DNA from 2 places in the Arthrobacter sp. OAP107 genome. Region 1 is predicted to be linked to the other one. Evidence: riboswitches for the same ligand, from Rfam matches in the RefSeq annotation. Region 1 holds a riboswitch; the other holds the start of a gene.
What was found. A riboswitch is a leader RNA that binds a small molecule or an ion and turns the genes downstream of it on or off. The one in region 1 is predicted to bind cyclic di-AMP.
Positions count from the first base shown of each region.

Region 2: another riboswitch for cyclic di-AMP. It lies ahead of ABIE00_RS19990 (aggregation-promoting factor C-terminal-like domain-containing protein); the one in region 1 lies ahead of ABIE00_RS19305 (C40 family peptidase).

Region 1 is NZ_JBEPOK010000001.1:4,214,659-4,221,798, forward strand. It holds gene ABIE00_RS19300 (NlpC/P60 family protein) at 1-138, opposite strand, end outside; gene ABIE00_RS19305 (C40 family peptidase) at 241-951, opposite strand; cyclic di-AMP (ydaO/yuaA leader) riboswitch at 1,004-1,173, opposite strand; gene ABIE00_RS19310 (M23 family metallopeptidase) at 1,310-2,131, opposite strand; cyclic di-AMP (ydaO/yuaA leader) riboswitch at 2,143-2,385, opposite strand; gene ABIE00_RS19315 (iron-dependent transcriptional repressor DtxR) at 2,557-3,252, opposite strand; gene serC (phosphoserine transaminase) at 3,598-4,728, shown strand; gene ABIE00_RS19325 (DUF3027 domain-containing protein) at 4,877-5,440, opposite strand; gene ABIE00_RS19330 (cold-shock protein) at 5,449-5,832, opposite strand; gene ABIE00_RS19335 (hypothetical protein) at 6,017-6,250, shown strand; gene ABIE00_RS19340 (helicase-associated domain-containing protein) at 6,261-7,140, shown strand, end outside.
Region 2 is NZ_JBEPOK010000001.1:4,360,103-4,367,242, forward strand. It holds gene ABIE00_RS19980 (response regulator transcription factor) at 1-734, shown strand, start outside; gene ABIE00_RS19985 (sensor histidine kinase) at 738-2,369, shown strand; cyclic di-AMP (ydaO/yuaA leader) riboswitch at 2,474-2,628, shown strand; gene ABIE00_RS19990 (aggregation-promoting factor C-terminal-like domain-containing protein) at 2,634-3,443, shown strand; partial or broken gene ABIE00_RS19995 (glycosyltransferase family 2 protein) at 3,691-3,942, shown strand; gene ABIE00_RS20000 (hypothetical protein) at 3,962-4,846, shown strand; gene ABIE00_RS20005 (HAD-IA family hydrolase) at 4,777-5,457, opposite strand; gene ABIE00_RS20010 (VOC family protein) at 5,503-5,880, opposite strand; gene upp (uracil phosphoribosyltransferase) at 5,965-6,600, opposite strand; gene ABIE00_RS20020 (phosphatase PAP2 family protein) at 6,613-7,140, opposite strand, start outside.

The DNA of each region.
Region 1 (7,140 bases):
ACCGGAAGCAGCAGCGATAACTGCGGCCTGGCGGCCCATGCCACCGGCGTTGTCGCCGACGGCCTTGGCAATGACAGCAAGCGAGCTGGTCTTGGTGACCTCGGCGCGGTGCCGTGCAATAGTCGCACGTGTAGTCATTAAAGTTTCTCTCTTTCGTGTTCCACGGACCGCGGTGGCAGGACGTGGGATATCGACGAGCCGGCATCTTGGGGGTAAGCCGGCCCGCCTCGAATCGGATTCTTAGCGAAGGGTGTAAAAAGCGGACGTGCCCGTTGCGGACACCGCGTGCAGGAGAGTGCCGTCCGCAGGGTTCAGCGCGCTGATCATCATGCCGTTGCCGACGTAGATGCCCACGTGGGCGCCGCCGTTCTGCATGACCAGGTCGCCGGGGGCAGGCGTCGAGGTGGGCTTCATGGCGTTCCACGCGTTGACGCGGGGAATGCTGATGCCAGCCTGAGCGTAAACCCACTGGGTGAAGCCGGAGCAGTCCCAGCCGCTGGGGGTGGTGCCGCCCCACACGTACGGGTGGCCGATGCCGGTGTACGCGATTGCAGCCAGTCCGGAAGCCGCGGCGGAGGCCGCACCATCGGTGGACTTGGCGGTGACGGCCGTGGCCGCACCGGTGCTTTCGTCGGCGGCCTGCCCTGCGCCGGCCGTCTGGCCCTCATCGTTCGACTGCGGAGCGATGGTTTCGGCGACCGGGGCCGCCACCGTCGTGACAGCAGGACGCTCGAACGAGACAGTGGCGGTGGGCGCGGCGGTCACAGCAAGCTGTGCGGCCTGGGATCCGGTCTCCGAGGAGGCGGAAACACCAATGTTGGCGTCGGCTGCGTTGGCAGGCATGCCAACGCTCAGGATGAGTCCTGAAGCAGCTGCGATAACAGCTGCCTGGCGACCTACTGTGCCGGCATTGGCGCTAACCGCCTTGGACACGGAGTCCAACGGGTTCATACGAACCGTTTGCGCGCGGTGGCGCGCGGCATTGTGGCGTGAAGACACGAAGGTAGCCTCTCCCAATGCCTGCGAGGTGAGCTGTCGGATTCGGATGGGAGTCACCCGGCCGCTCCGCTTCCTGGGAAGCTTTGCGACTTAACCCCAAGGCCTTCTTGCGAAGACCAAAATTGGTTCCCCCGCCCCTGCCAGACGATGTAATGCGAACGGACCTTGAGCGGTGGCAGAGTTAGGCAATCCACTCAAGAGCGTCAACTTCGGAAAAGTTGACGCGGTTTAGACGGTACAGCAGTTCGGAGCCAATGTCACATTCAGGTCACGGCGTGTCACAGGAATGAGAGTGCTCACTCGGGTAGGCCTAGAGCCAGCCCATGGGATCAACGACGTCCCCGTTGACCATCACCTCGAAGTGGAGGTGGCAGCCGGTGGAGGCGCCTGTGGTCCCGCTGAGGGCGATAACCTCGCCCCGGGTGACCTTCTGGCCAACCTGGACGCTGGAGGACGACAGGTGGTTGTACGTCGTCTCCAGGCCGTTGCCGTGATCGATCACGATGCGGTTTCCTCCGCCATACGGGTGCCACCCCGAGAAAGTGACTTTGCCGCTGGCTGCAGCAAGCACCTGGGTGCCGCACTCGGCGGCGAAGTCCTGGCCGCGGTGGAACTCGCCGGCGCCGCCGGTGATCGGACTCACCCGGTAACCGAACGGTGAGGACTTGACCAGCGTGGTCAGCGGTCCGCCCAGGGTGCCCACCGAGGCCGCACGGCTGATGCTGCCGGCCGACTGGGCGCTCAGGAGCTGCTTGAGCTTTCCGTCCGGGTCGCCGGTGGTGGAGACTGACGTGCGGCTGAAGTCGATCTTTGCCGCCGGTTCCGCCGAAACCTTCGGCTGCGCCAGTGAGGCAGCGGACGCCGATGCCCCGCCCTGCTCGCCGGCAGCCAGGACAGGGCTGGTGGCGGGGACAGTAACAGTCAGCAGGAGGCCGGTGGCCGCGAGGGCAACGCCGGCTTTCTGCCCAACGCCACTGGCCGAGGCGAAATCCGTAACCTGCCGCAACGGACCCCGGCGGCGGCGGCGCGCTTCGCGCTGGGCGTCCCGGGGACGGTCCGCGGCGTTGGCCTCCGCAAGGCGCGGCTCCGGAGCGGGACCAGTCGCGCGGCGGCGGCCCCGGGCATTCTGCATGGACAAGTACTGTTTCCTCTCTGGATAGCCTGCGGAGTTAGCTGTCGGATTCGGGTCAGAGAGTTCAGACCCGGTCCGCCATCACAAGCCATTCCGGCACAGGGGTATCCCCGGGAGGATTCCTTCTGCGGAAGAGACTTGCTGCTGCGGACTTCACCCCAAGGCTGTCAGAACAGCCGGTTGTGGTTCCCCCGCCCCTGCCAGTGGGTGACTCGTGCTGCTGATCTGCTGGCAGGGTTCGGCTCCAGATCAGGTAACGCTTTTGTATCGGCGTTGCCGTTTAACTATAGGCGATTAAAGAGCACGGTAATAATTCCGTTATATTCACTGTGCAAAAGTGGTGGGTCATCCTGCCTGCAGATGTCAGACAGGATACGGCTTCCGCGCCGCTGGACGATTAGGCGCCGGTCAAGGCTCCCTGGAGCTTAGTCCAGGCGCACAAACACGTGCGCAGCAACCTCCGGCGGCAGTTCAAGGGCACCCTCGAACCCCGGTACGCGGACAGAGATGTACTCCCCCACGCGTTCGAGCGAGACGGCGGCGCCGGGCCGGATCCCGCCTTCGTCCAACTGGAGCAGCAGCTCCGGCTCCACCTGGATGGGTTCTGCCAGGCGGCTGACGGTGACCTTGGATTCCGGGCCGTAGCCGGTCATGGCATCGAGCAGGTTCACCACCCCGTCCGAGAACGGGCGTGCAGGCTGCCCTCCGAGTGCGGCCAGGCCGGGAATCGGGTTGCCATAGGGAGATTCGGTGGGGTGATCGAGCATTTCATAGATCCGGCGCTCCACGCGCTCACTCATGACGTGTTCCCACCGGCAGGCCTCGTCGTGGACGTAGGCCCAGTCAAGGCCGATAACGTCAGCGAGCAGGCGCTCGGCGAGCCGGTGCTTGCGCATCACCTCGGTGGCGCGCTTCCGGCCCACTTCGGTCAGTTCCAGGTGGCGGTCGCCGGAGACGACGACGAGGCCGTCGCGTTCCATCCTGCCGATGGTCTGCGAAACAGTGGGGCCCGAGTGGCGGAGACGTTCGGCGATGCGTGCCCGAAGCGCCACGATGTTCTCTTCCTCCAGCTCCAGAATGGTGCGAAGGTACATCTCCGTGGTGTCGATCAGATCCGTCATTCAGCTCAGCTCCTCGAGCACAGTATTTGTGTCCGTCCCACCGTACCGCGGGCCCGCCGCACCGGGATCCGGCAAGCTGCAGCGGCGGTCCTGTATGACGGCGGCGCAGCACCGGCTGTCTGCCCGTACGTCCAGTGCCAGCTTAGCCTATTTTGAATTAGTCCGGATAATCCGCCGGGCCTGTGACGGGCACCATCTCCATGACTGGACTATGACGGTGGCGTGTTCCCGCGGTATCCGCGCTTCGGGCAGAATAAGGAGGGTCTTGGTGGCGGTCATGGTTGCCTGCCGGCCATCGCCCCGTCCCCGCCGAACCGCACTTCCATGCCGAAAATTGGAGCCACTGTGAGCGACACCAGCATCACTATTCCCGCAAATCTCCTGCCCAAGGACGGACGGTTCGGCGCCGGTCCCTCCAAGGTCAGGCCCGAGCAGATCGAGGCGCTCTCCGCAGCAGCCACGACGCTCCTTGGAACGTCCCACCGCCAGGCCCCGGTGAAGAACCTCGTGGGTTCCGTCCGCGAAGGCCTCAGCACCTTCTTCCGCGCCCCCGAAGGCTACGAGGTGGTCCTCGGCGTTGGCGGTTCCACCGCGTTCTGGGACGTTGCCAGCTTCGGCCTGGTGGAAGAGAAGGCACAGCACCTGTCCTTCGGCGAGTTCGGGTCCAAGTTCGCCGCGGCCACCAACAAGGCACCGTTCCTTGCGGAGTCCTCCATCATCAAGTCCGAGCCCGGCACCTGCCCCGCACCCAAGGCCGAGGCCGGCGTTGACGTGTACGCCTGGCCGCAGAACGAAACGTCAACGGGCGTTGCCGCGCCCGTCCAGCGCGTGAACGGCGCCGACGAGGGCGCGCTGGTGCTGGTGGACGCAACCTCGGCTGCCGGCGGCCTTGACGTCGATGTGGCCCAGACGGACGTCTACTACTTTGCGCCGCAGAAGAACTTCGCTTCCGACGGCGGGCTGTGGCTGGGCCTGTTCTCCCCGGCAGCGCTTGAGCGGGCCGAGCGCGTCAAGGCCAGCGGGCGGTGGATCCCGGACTTCCTTGACCTGAAGACCGCCATCGACAACTCCAAGCTGAACCAGACCTACAACACCCCCTCGCTGTCCACGCTCGTCACGCTGGACGCCCAGGTGCAGTGGCTGAACGCCAACGGCGGGCTGGACTTCGCCGCCGGGCGCACCGCCGACTCCGCCGGACGCATCTACAAGTGGGCGGAAGCCTCCGAATTCGCCACGCCGTTCGTTGCCAACGCCGCCGAACGTTCCAACGTCATCGCCACCATCGACTTCGATGACTCGATCGATGCCGCCGCCATCGCCAAGGTACTCCGCGCCAACGGCATCGTGGACACCGAGCCGTACCGGAAGCTGGGTCGCAACCAGCTGCGCATCGCCACGTTCGTGGCCATCGAGCCCTCCGATGTCACCGCCCTGCTGGAGTGCATCGACTACGTGGTGGGCGAGCTGAAGAAGTAATCGCCGCTGAGGAGTATTTGTCCGGATAATCGGTGTTCGAAGCCCTTGTGCCCCATTATCTGGACAAAACTCTTCTGTTAAAGCACGACGGCGCCGTCCGGACTTTCGTCCCGACGGCGCCGTTTGCGTTGTGATCAGTTTGCCGTTGTCAGTCCCGCTCCGGGCTGCCTGACTCTGCATCGGCGTCGGACTCTATTTCGTCGTCGGACGCCGATTCAACGTCCGCGGCGGCCTCGCCCGGTTCTCCGGCTTCAGACTCGCCGGTGGCCCCCTCCTCGGGAGATTCCTCCGCGGTCTCCGCATCCTGCTCCTGGGCGTCCTCCGGGCGCACGCGCTCGGCCCACGGCACCCACTCCGGCGCCAGGATCGACTCTTCCGACGGGAGCAGGCCAAGCTCGTTGACCGTGATCACCTTGGAGCGGGAGTTGCGGGTCAGAACGGCGTACCACTGCCAGCCGATGTACCCCGGCAGCCGTGATTCGAAAAGGTGCGTCACCACGCGGTCGCCTTCGGTACGGGCGGCCAGGTGTTCCCCGATTTCGGATGCCTTTGCAATGCCTTCGATGGCGGTCCGGGCGGTGTCCACGGCAGCGGCCAGCACGGCGTCGGGCTTCCCCGTCCGCCATACCGGGACTCCGGCGCGCCTCTTGAGGGCCTTGGATTCAGCCTTGGGCTCCACCTTGGATTCGGCCTGTTCAGGTTCCGGGTTCATTGGGAGGCCTAGGCGTCCAGCTCGTCGGCAACCTTACGCAGGGCGGCGGCAATGGCCTTGCCCTTGTTGCCGTCCGGGTATTTACCGGAGGACAGCGTGCCGGACAGGTTGTCTAGAACCGTCACCAGGTCCTGCACCAGCGGGGCAAGATCCCTCGCGCTGGGGCGCTTGGCCTTGGCGATGGACGGCGTCTTTTCAAGGACGCGCAGACCCAGGGCCTGGGCGCCCTTGCGTCCGTCCGCGACGCCGAACTCAACCCGGGTGCCGGCCTTCAGTTCCGAAACTCCGGCGGGCAGCGCGGATTTGGGAAGGAACACTTCCTGCCCGTCCTCGCCCGCGAGGAATCCGAAACCTTTGTCCTTGTCGTACCACTTGACCTTGCCGGTAGGCACCTAATCAACCTTCTTCGTTTCTGACGTTCTGGGACATGGCCGGCGGGCACCGCATCCGCACCGATGTGCGGGTTCAGGGTATGACTGCCTGGTCCATGTTGGTCTGTTCCTTCAAGGTTATCCTGACTGGCAGGCTAATCCCGCTTTGAGGCGCGGCCGCGGCGCTGCTGTTAGCGTTACTTGCATGACATCCGCGCGTATCCGGCGGCCACTGATGGCCGCGGCAGTGCTCCTTGCAGTTTTGTCCCTCGCTGCCGTCGGCGCGGTCATGGCGCTGGCCGCTGCGGGCCAGGCCGCGCCGCAGTGGATCACGTCGGCGGCGCTGTACGGCCTTCCGGCGGCTTTCCTGCTGATGCTTGTGCTGGTGGCCGACGGCGTTGCCGCCCGCCGCCGGGCAGGAACCCCGGGCGGGCGGTAACGTTGGACTGATGTCCCTCATTCGAGCGCTCAGCAAGGACCTGGAGGCACGCAGCGACGAGTCACTGCGGGCCCTGTTCGCTGCGCGGCCGGACCTGATCTCGCCCGGAGTTCCCGATTTCCCCGCCCTCGCCGCCCGCGCCAGCGCCCGGGTGAGCGTACAGCGTGCCCTGGAGCGCCTGAACCGTCCCCAGATGCAGGTCCTGGAAACCTTGCACCTGTGCACCAACACGGACACCGGCCACAGCGCCTCGGCCACGGTGCTGAAGAAAGCCATCGCAGGATCAACGGTGGCCGCCGTCGAGCAACTCCTGCAGTCGCTGCATGACCTGGCCCTCGTGCAGCGGGCGGAACCACCGCATGGAGCAGGACCCGGAGCCCAGCGGCAGCGCTACTACCTTCCGGTGAGCAGCCTGAAAGACGTCGTCGGCATCTACCCGGCCGGGCTGGGGCGCAGCTACACCGAGCTCGTCAGGCTGCAGCCGGCGTTCGCCCAGCGCGTTGTCCAGCTTGTCGCGGAGCTGCACCGAAGCGGCGCCGCCGTGCAGGCCGCCACCACCCCGATGGAGGCAGCGCTGGCGCTGCAGCACTGGACCTCCTCCCCCGAGGCATTACACGCCCTCCTCGCCACCGCCCCGGCGCGGACGGCGGCGCTCCTGGCACGGTTCAGCAACTGGGCCATGGGTGCCGTGCCCCAGGCCCAGCGCAAGGCTTCCGTCACCACCGAAGGTCACGACGTCGGACCCGTCGACTGGCTGCTGGCGCGGGGCCTGCTGGTGCCGCTGGACGCCGCCCACGTGGAGCTGCCGCACAGCGTGGGCATCTCCCTGCGCGGTGGCGCCATCATCGACAACTTCTCCCTGACTCCCCCCGCGCCAACGCTCGGCGTCA
Region 2 (7,140 bases), 150 kb from region 1:
CTTCGCACTCCATGACCAACAACCTTCCCCAGCTGACCCACCCGGACGGATCCCCCATCCGTGCCCTCGTGGTCGACGACGAGCCGAGCCTCTCGGAACTCATGAGCATGGGCCTGCGCATGGCCGGCTGGTCGGTCGCCGTCGCTGCCGACGGCCCCGAGGCCGTGAAACTCGCCAAGGAGTTCCGCCCGGACGTGCTGGTGCTTGACGTGATGCTTCCCGGATTCGACGGCGTCGAGCTCCTCGGCAGGATCCGCGCCTTCGCGCCGGAGGTCCCGGCCCTGTTCCTCACCGCCAAGGACGCGGTGCAGGACCGCATCCTGGGCCTCGCCGCGGGCGGCGACGACTACGTCACCAAGCCGTTCAGCATGGAGGAAGTCCTGCTGCGCCTGCACCGGCTGGTCCAGCGCTCCGGCGTGGCCGCCATGGATTCCGCCGAGCTCGTTGTGGGCGACCTCGTCCTGAACCTCGACACGCGCGAAGTCACCCGCGCCGGCGACGAACTGCAGCTGACCGCCACCCAGTTCGAGCTGCTGCGCTACCTCATGGAGAACCCCAAGCGTGTGGTCAGCAAGGCCCAGATCCTAGACCGGGTGTGGAACTACGACTTCGGCGGCCAGGCCAACATCGTGGAGCTGTACATCTCCTATCTGCGCAAGAAAGTGGATGCCGTGCACCCGCCGATGATCCACACGGTCCGCGGCGCGGGTTACGTCATCAAGCCGGCAGAGTAGGCCGTGGCAAACCTTTCCGGTGCAGTCCGTACCCAGCGCCGAAGCTGGCTGAAGCCCGGTACCTGGCACCTGCGCACCCGTCTGGTCCTCGTCGCCATGGCGCTTCTGGTGGCCATTTGCGCTGCTATCGGCCTCTTCAGCTACGCCTCAATGGACTCCTTCCTGACCCGTCAGCTCGACGATCAACTCACCGGAGCCGCTGACAGGGCCCGGGACTTTGGCCGCCCACCGCTCGGTTCCGCGGGCAACAGGCCCGACCCCCTCGAAGGCCGGGGCCAGCGGGTGGGCACCCTCGTGGCCAGGATCCAGTCCGGGCAGGTCAGCGCCGGCTTCCTGGCATCGGATGCCACCCGCAAACCGCTCTCGGCCGCCGACAACCAGACCCTCCTGGAGCTCCGCCGCGACGGCATCCCCGTCGACCGCACCCTGTCCACCGGGGCCTACCGTCTTGTTGCCGCCCAGACGCCCTATGGCGACGTCATGGTGACCGGGCTTCCCGTGGCCGAGAAGCAGAGCACCCTGACGTCGCTGGTCTGGACCATCACCATCGTCTCGCTGGGCGGACTCGTGCTGATCGGTCTGGCCGGGACGGTGCTCATCCGCCGCACCATGAAGCCGCTGGAGCAGCTCTCCGAGGTGGCCACGCAGGTGTCGCGCCTGCCGTTGGATGCCGGCGAGGTGGCACTCGCCGTCCGCGTCCCGCCGTCGAACGCCCATCCCGGAACCGAAGTGGGCAGTGTGGGGCACGCCCTGAACCAGATGCTGGACAACGTCTCCAACGCGCTGGAAGCGCGGCAGGAAAGCGAAATGAAGGTGCGGCAGTTCGTGGCGGACGCCTCGCACGAGCTCCGGACGCCGCTCACGGCCATCCGCGGCTACACCGAGCTGATGCGCATGACGGAAAAGTTCACCCTGGACGGCCAGCGCTCGCTTGCACGCGTGCAGAGCCAGTCGGAGCGCATGACCGCGCTGGTGGAGGATCTCCTGCTGCTCGCCCGGCTCGACGAGGGCCAGCCGCTCAAGCTCAGCGATGTCGACCTCACGCAGCTCGTGATCGAGACGGTCAGCGACGAGAAAGTCATGGCGCCGGACCGGGCGTGGCACCTCGACCTTCCCGAGGAACCGGTGTCCGTCCGGGGCGATGCCTCCCAGCTGCACCAGGTCCTCGTGAACCTGCTCTCCAATGCCCGCAAGCACACCCCGCCCGGCACTACGGTGACGACCGGAGTGATGCGTTCGGCCGACGGCAGCGCTGTGATTACTGTCACGGACGACGGCGCCGGCATCCCGCCCGAATTCGTGGACAAGGTCTTCGCGCGCTTCGCCCGCGCAGACGCCTCACGTGCGACACCGGTTCAGTCACCCCTGGCGCCTGCATCCGCAGCGGCGATGGGCTCCGCCGCCGTGGGAGCAACCGCGGGCACGGCCCTCCATACCGCGGATTCGCGGGGAGAACCAGGGGCTTCGCAGGGAGAACCGGGGGTGGCCTCGGCAGAGGGAACCAGCGGGCTGGGCCTGTCCATCGTGCAGTCAATCGTGGAAGCGCACGGCGGCACGGTGGAGGTCACGTCCCGGCACGGCCGGACGGAATTTGCCGTCCGGCTGCCCGCGCAAGGCGCCGCGCCGACGCCATGACTCCCGTTACCTAAATGTGACTTAATCAAAAGCCTCCTGTACCGTCGATAGCGTGCGGCCGCCACTAGAGCCGCATGTCCGGATTGACGCCCAGCTCTGCCGCTTCCCGGATTCCGCTTAGATCAGGCAGAGGCGGGGGAACCAGAGTCCCGGGCTTTCCGCATCAGCCCTTGGGGTGAAGCCGACACGTGAATTTTCCGTGCGGCCGGATGACCTCATCCGAACCCGACAGCTAACTCCGCAGGTGTTGAGAGGCAATCCACCATGTCTGAATTTAAGACTCAGGCGCGCCCTGAACGCGCCTCCAAGCAGTCCGGCACCAAGATTTCCCGTCACCGCGCCGAGCCTGCCAAGCCTAAGACTGGCCTTGGCCGTTTCGCGGCAGGCCTTCCGTCCTTCGGGCGCCGGGCAGCCGTCCTGACTACTGCCGCCGCCGTACTCATCGGCGTCGGCGCTGCCGGCCACGCGGCCGACCAGGCTACGCCTTCCGCCGCCGAGCCGGCCGCGGCCATCGCTGACGCCGGGCAGACGCTGAGCTTCGACAGAACGCTGATCTCCGCCTTCCCGGCCCCGTCCGCGGCGTCCATCGCACCGCAGTCAGCCACCAAAGCCACCGCCAAGGCTGCCCCCAAGGCCACCAAGGCTGCGGCTCCGAAGGCAGTCACCAAAGCTGCACCGAAGGCCGCTCCGGCTGCCAAGGCCGCGCCCGCCGTCAAGGTGGCCGCCAAGGTCGCTCCCGCGAAGGCCGCTGCGCCTGTTGCCCTGAACGATCCCGCCGGCGCCCAGGCCTACGCGGCCAGCAAGCTGGGCTCCTTCGGCTGGTCCGCAGACCAGATGCAGTGCCTGAAGCGGCTCTGGACCAAGGAATCGGAATGGCGCACGACGGCCACCAACGCGAGCAGCGGCGCCTACGGCATCGTGCAGTCACTGCCCGCCGAGAAGATGGCGACCGCCGGGGCGGACTACCGCACCAACTACCGCACCCAGATCAAGTGGGGCCTGGACTACATCAAGGAGCGCTACGACTCCCCGTGTGGCGCGCTGAACTGGCACCTCGCCCACAACTGGTACTGACCGGTTGCCGCGGCCGGACCGGCTGACGGCGAGCATTTCTGCACCGCTTTAGGGCGCCCGGCTTGAGCGCCAGGGCCCCTGATCCGCCAGGATCCGGGGCCCTTTTGCTGTCCCAGGCTTCCCGCGGCGGAAAAAGAGGTGCAGAAATGCGGCCGCCGCCGTTCGGAAAACGCAACCGAAATACTTCCACAGCCCCTGCACAGCTTCGCCCTAAAACCCTCATAACAGCGGCCGCCACTGTTGGTGCATGACCATCACTGACCAGGACTCCGGAACCCAGCCGCACCCACCGCTGCACCTCCAGCCGCACTCGCCCCATGGAGCCGGCGCGGCCGGACACGCCCCGGTGCACACCCTCATCAAGCACACGCGGCGGTCGCCCATCGACACCTCCACCGCGGTACCGGTCCTGGACGTGACCATCCCGGTCTACAACGAGGAGCGCGACCTGGGGGAGTGCCTGCGCCGGCTCCACGCCTACCTGCGAGGCACCTTCACGCACTCGTTCCGGATCACGGTTGCGGACAACGCGAGCACCGACGGCACGCTCAAGGCCGCTGCCGTCCGTCCTGATCCTCGCCGGCGCCCTGCTGTGGATCGGCAGGCGGGCTCCGCGGACGGATGCTGTCCGGGCCTCGGCGGTGATCTGGGGCCTGTGGGTGGTGGTCACCGGGCTGACGTTCAGCTTCATGGCCGGCATCATCCATCCGTACTACATGGTGGCCCTGGCACCGGGAATCGCCGGCCTCGCGGGCCTCGGCGGCGTCCTGCTCTGGCAGCGCCGTTCCCTGCCGGCAGCGGCGGTGCCGCTCGCCGCAGCGGTGGCAGCCGCCGGCGCCGTGGCCTTCCAGCTGCTGGGCCGCTCCCCTGCCTATGTCCCTTGGCTCCGCTGGCTGGTTCTGGTCTCCGCGCTGGAGGCCGTGGTCCTGCTGCTGCTCCCGTTCGCGCCTTCCGGCGGGGCTGGCAAGGCGCTGCGGCGCAAGACGGCGGCTGCCGCTGTTGCCGCGGCACTCGCCGCGCCGCTGGCCCACTCCCTCACCACCGCGGCAACTGCGCATTCCGGTGCGATCGTCAGCGCCGGACCGGCCGCAACGGGAACCCGCGGCAACTTCGCCGGGCTGGGTAACTTTGGCCGGCAGGGAACGCTGGCCGGGCCGGGCACGCTCGCGAATCCCGGCACGGCAAACTCCACCCGTACCCCGGGCGGATTCGGCGGCCGAGGGTGCGGCATGGGCGGCCTCCTGGGCACCAGCCGAAACCGTCGGCGGCGCCACGGTCTACGATCTGTCCTGACGGGGCCTGTCCGTGCGGCCTCTGGGCTGGACGCGCGGGGCTACAGGCGCAGGGAGATCGCCGGGCGCCCGTCCTCGCCGGTTTCCACCGACGCGGACACGGAGGTGTAGTCCGGAATGTGAAGCACGCCGTCGGGAAGGACGCCGGTGTTCGGGCCCACCGCGACGGTCCGGATGCCGGCGGCGACTCCTGCGGCGATGCCGGCGGGAGCGTCCTCGAACACGACTGCTTCCGCGGGGTCGGCCCCGAGCAGGGACGCGCCAAGCAGGTAGCCCTCGGGGTGCGGCTTGCCGCGGGACACGTCCTCGGAGGTGATCACCGCCGCCGGAAGCTCCACCCCGGCCGCCGCCATCCGGACGGTGGCGAGGTCGCGCGAAGCCGACGTCACCAGGGCCACGGCGTCGGCCGGCAGCGACTCCAGCAGCTGCAGCGCCCCCGGCACCGCGACAATGCCGTCGGTCTCGGTCAGTTCCATGCGTCCCAGCTCGGCGGCCAGCGCGTGGATATCGGCGCCCTCCGGAGCGAAGCGGCGGACCGTATCCAGCGCCTGCACTCCATGGGAGGTGCGGAGGATTTCGGCGATATCAAGGCCGTAGCGCCCGGCAAATTCGGTCCACACGCGCTCCACGATGGCTGTGGAATCAACGAGCGTGCCGTCCATGTCGAACAGGACGGCACGGGCTGTCAGCGTGATGGTGGCGGACTCGGCAGGAAAGCTCATGCCTTCCATCCTGCCTCATCCTGTCCCCAGACGCGCTGTTCGGGTTCAGCCGTTCGGCCGGTTGGGCAGGTACTGCACTGCCCATTTGTTGCCGTCCGGGTCGGCGAAGTAGACGAAGTGGCCCCAGTCCTGGACGTCCACGTCACTGACGTCCACGCCGTTCGCCTTGAGCTGGTCGTGGGCTTTGTTGATGTCGCTGACCACCAGCTGAAGGCTGGGAGCCGTGCCCGGAGGGGCATCGTTGAGGCCCTCCCCGATGGCGATCGAGCAGCCCGAGCCAGGCGGGGTCAGCTGGACGAAGCGCAGGCCGTCCATGGGCCGCTCGTCGTAGTCGGCGTTGAAACCGACCTTGTTGACGTAGAAGTCCTTGGCGCGGTCCACATCGGACACGGGGACGAACACGAGTTCAAGTTTCCAGTCCATGGTGCACAGGCTAACCGGGGCGCACTGCCCTCCGGAAGACCTCCGGCGGCGAACTTTGGGTGTGGTGCGGGACTGTGGTGTGGTTTAGCCGGCGATGCCGTAGAGCCGGTCGCCGGCGTCGCCCAGGCCCGGCACGATGTAGGCCTTCTCGTTCAGCTTCTCGTCGATGGAGGCGAGGACGATAGTGACGTTGGCGTCCTGGAGTTCCTCCTCCAGCTTGGCCAGGCCCTCCGGCGCGGCCAGCAGACAGATGCAGGTGACATCGGCGGCGCCGCGCTTGAACAGGAACTTGATGGCCTCACGCAGAGTACCGCCGGTGGCGAGCATGGGGTCCAGAACGAAGATCTGCCGGCCCGAAAGGTTGTCCGGCAGCCGCTCGGCGTAGGTGATGATGTCCAGGGTTTCCTCGTCGCGGGCCATGCCCAGGAAACCCACTTCGGCGGTGGGGACCAGTTTGGTCATGCCCTCCAGCATGCCCAGCCCGGCGCGCAGGATGGGGACCACCAGAGGGGTGGGCTTGGTGAACGCGGTGCCCACCGTGGTGGCCACCGGGGTTTCGATGGTGACTGGCTGGGTGCGGACGTCGCGGGTGGCCTCGTAGGCGAGCAGCGTGACCAGTTCCTCGGTGAGCTGGCGGAAGACCGGCGAGGGGGTGTTCTTATCCCGCAGGACGGTGAGCTTGTGGGCGACCAGGGGATGGTCCACGAGGAGTGTGCGCATGGGTCAAAACTATCACCCGGGGCTTGGCTCCCCGCCCCGGTTTCCGGCTCCTGACCCGGCACCGGGAGTCCCCTGGAGACGCTCCGCCCGCTCGGCTTTGCTGTCCTTGAGATGGGCCGGATGCTCGAATGTGGGCGCGGGGCCCGCGTGCTCCCGCCGGCGTACGACATGGAACAGCCGGTGGGCCAGGATCACCACGGCAACCCAGGCCGTCCCGATCAGCCAGGCGGCCATCACGTCCGTCAGCCAGTGGTGGCCGAGGAACACGCGGCTCAGTCCCATGGCGAGAATGAACACTGCCCCCGCGATGATCACCCACGTCCGCGCGGAGGTTTTCCGGAACTGCAGGCACACCAGATACACCACGATGCCGATCACCACGGTGGTGTTCAGCGTGTGCCCGCTGGGGAAGGAGGGCGAGAACTCGAAGGGCGGAACGGCGTCGATGTGGTCAGGACGGGTGCGGCCCAGCAGGGTCTTGCCCACACTGGTGGCGGTGACGGAGACCGCCGCAGCGCCGCCGACCAGGATGAGCGGCCG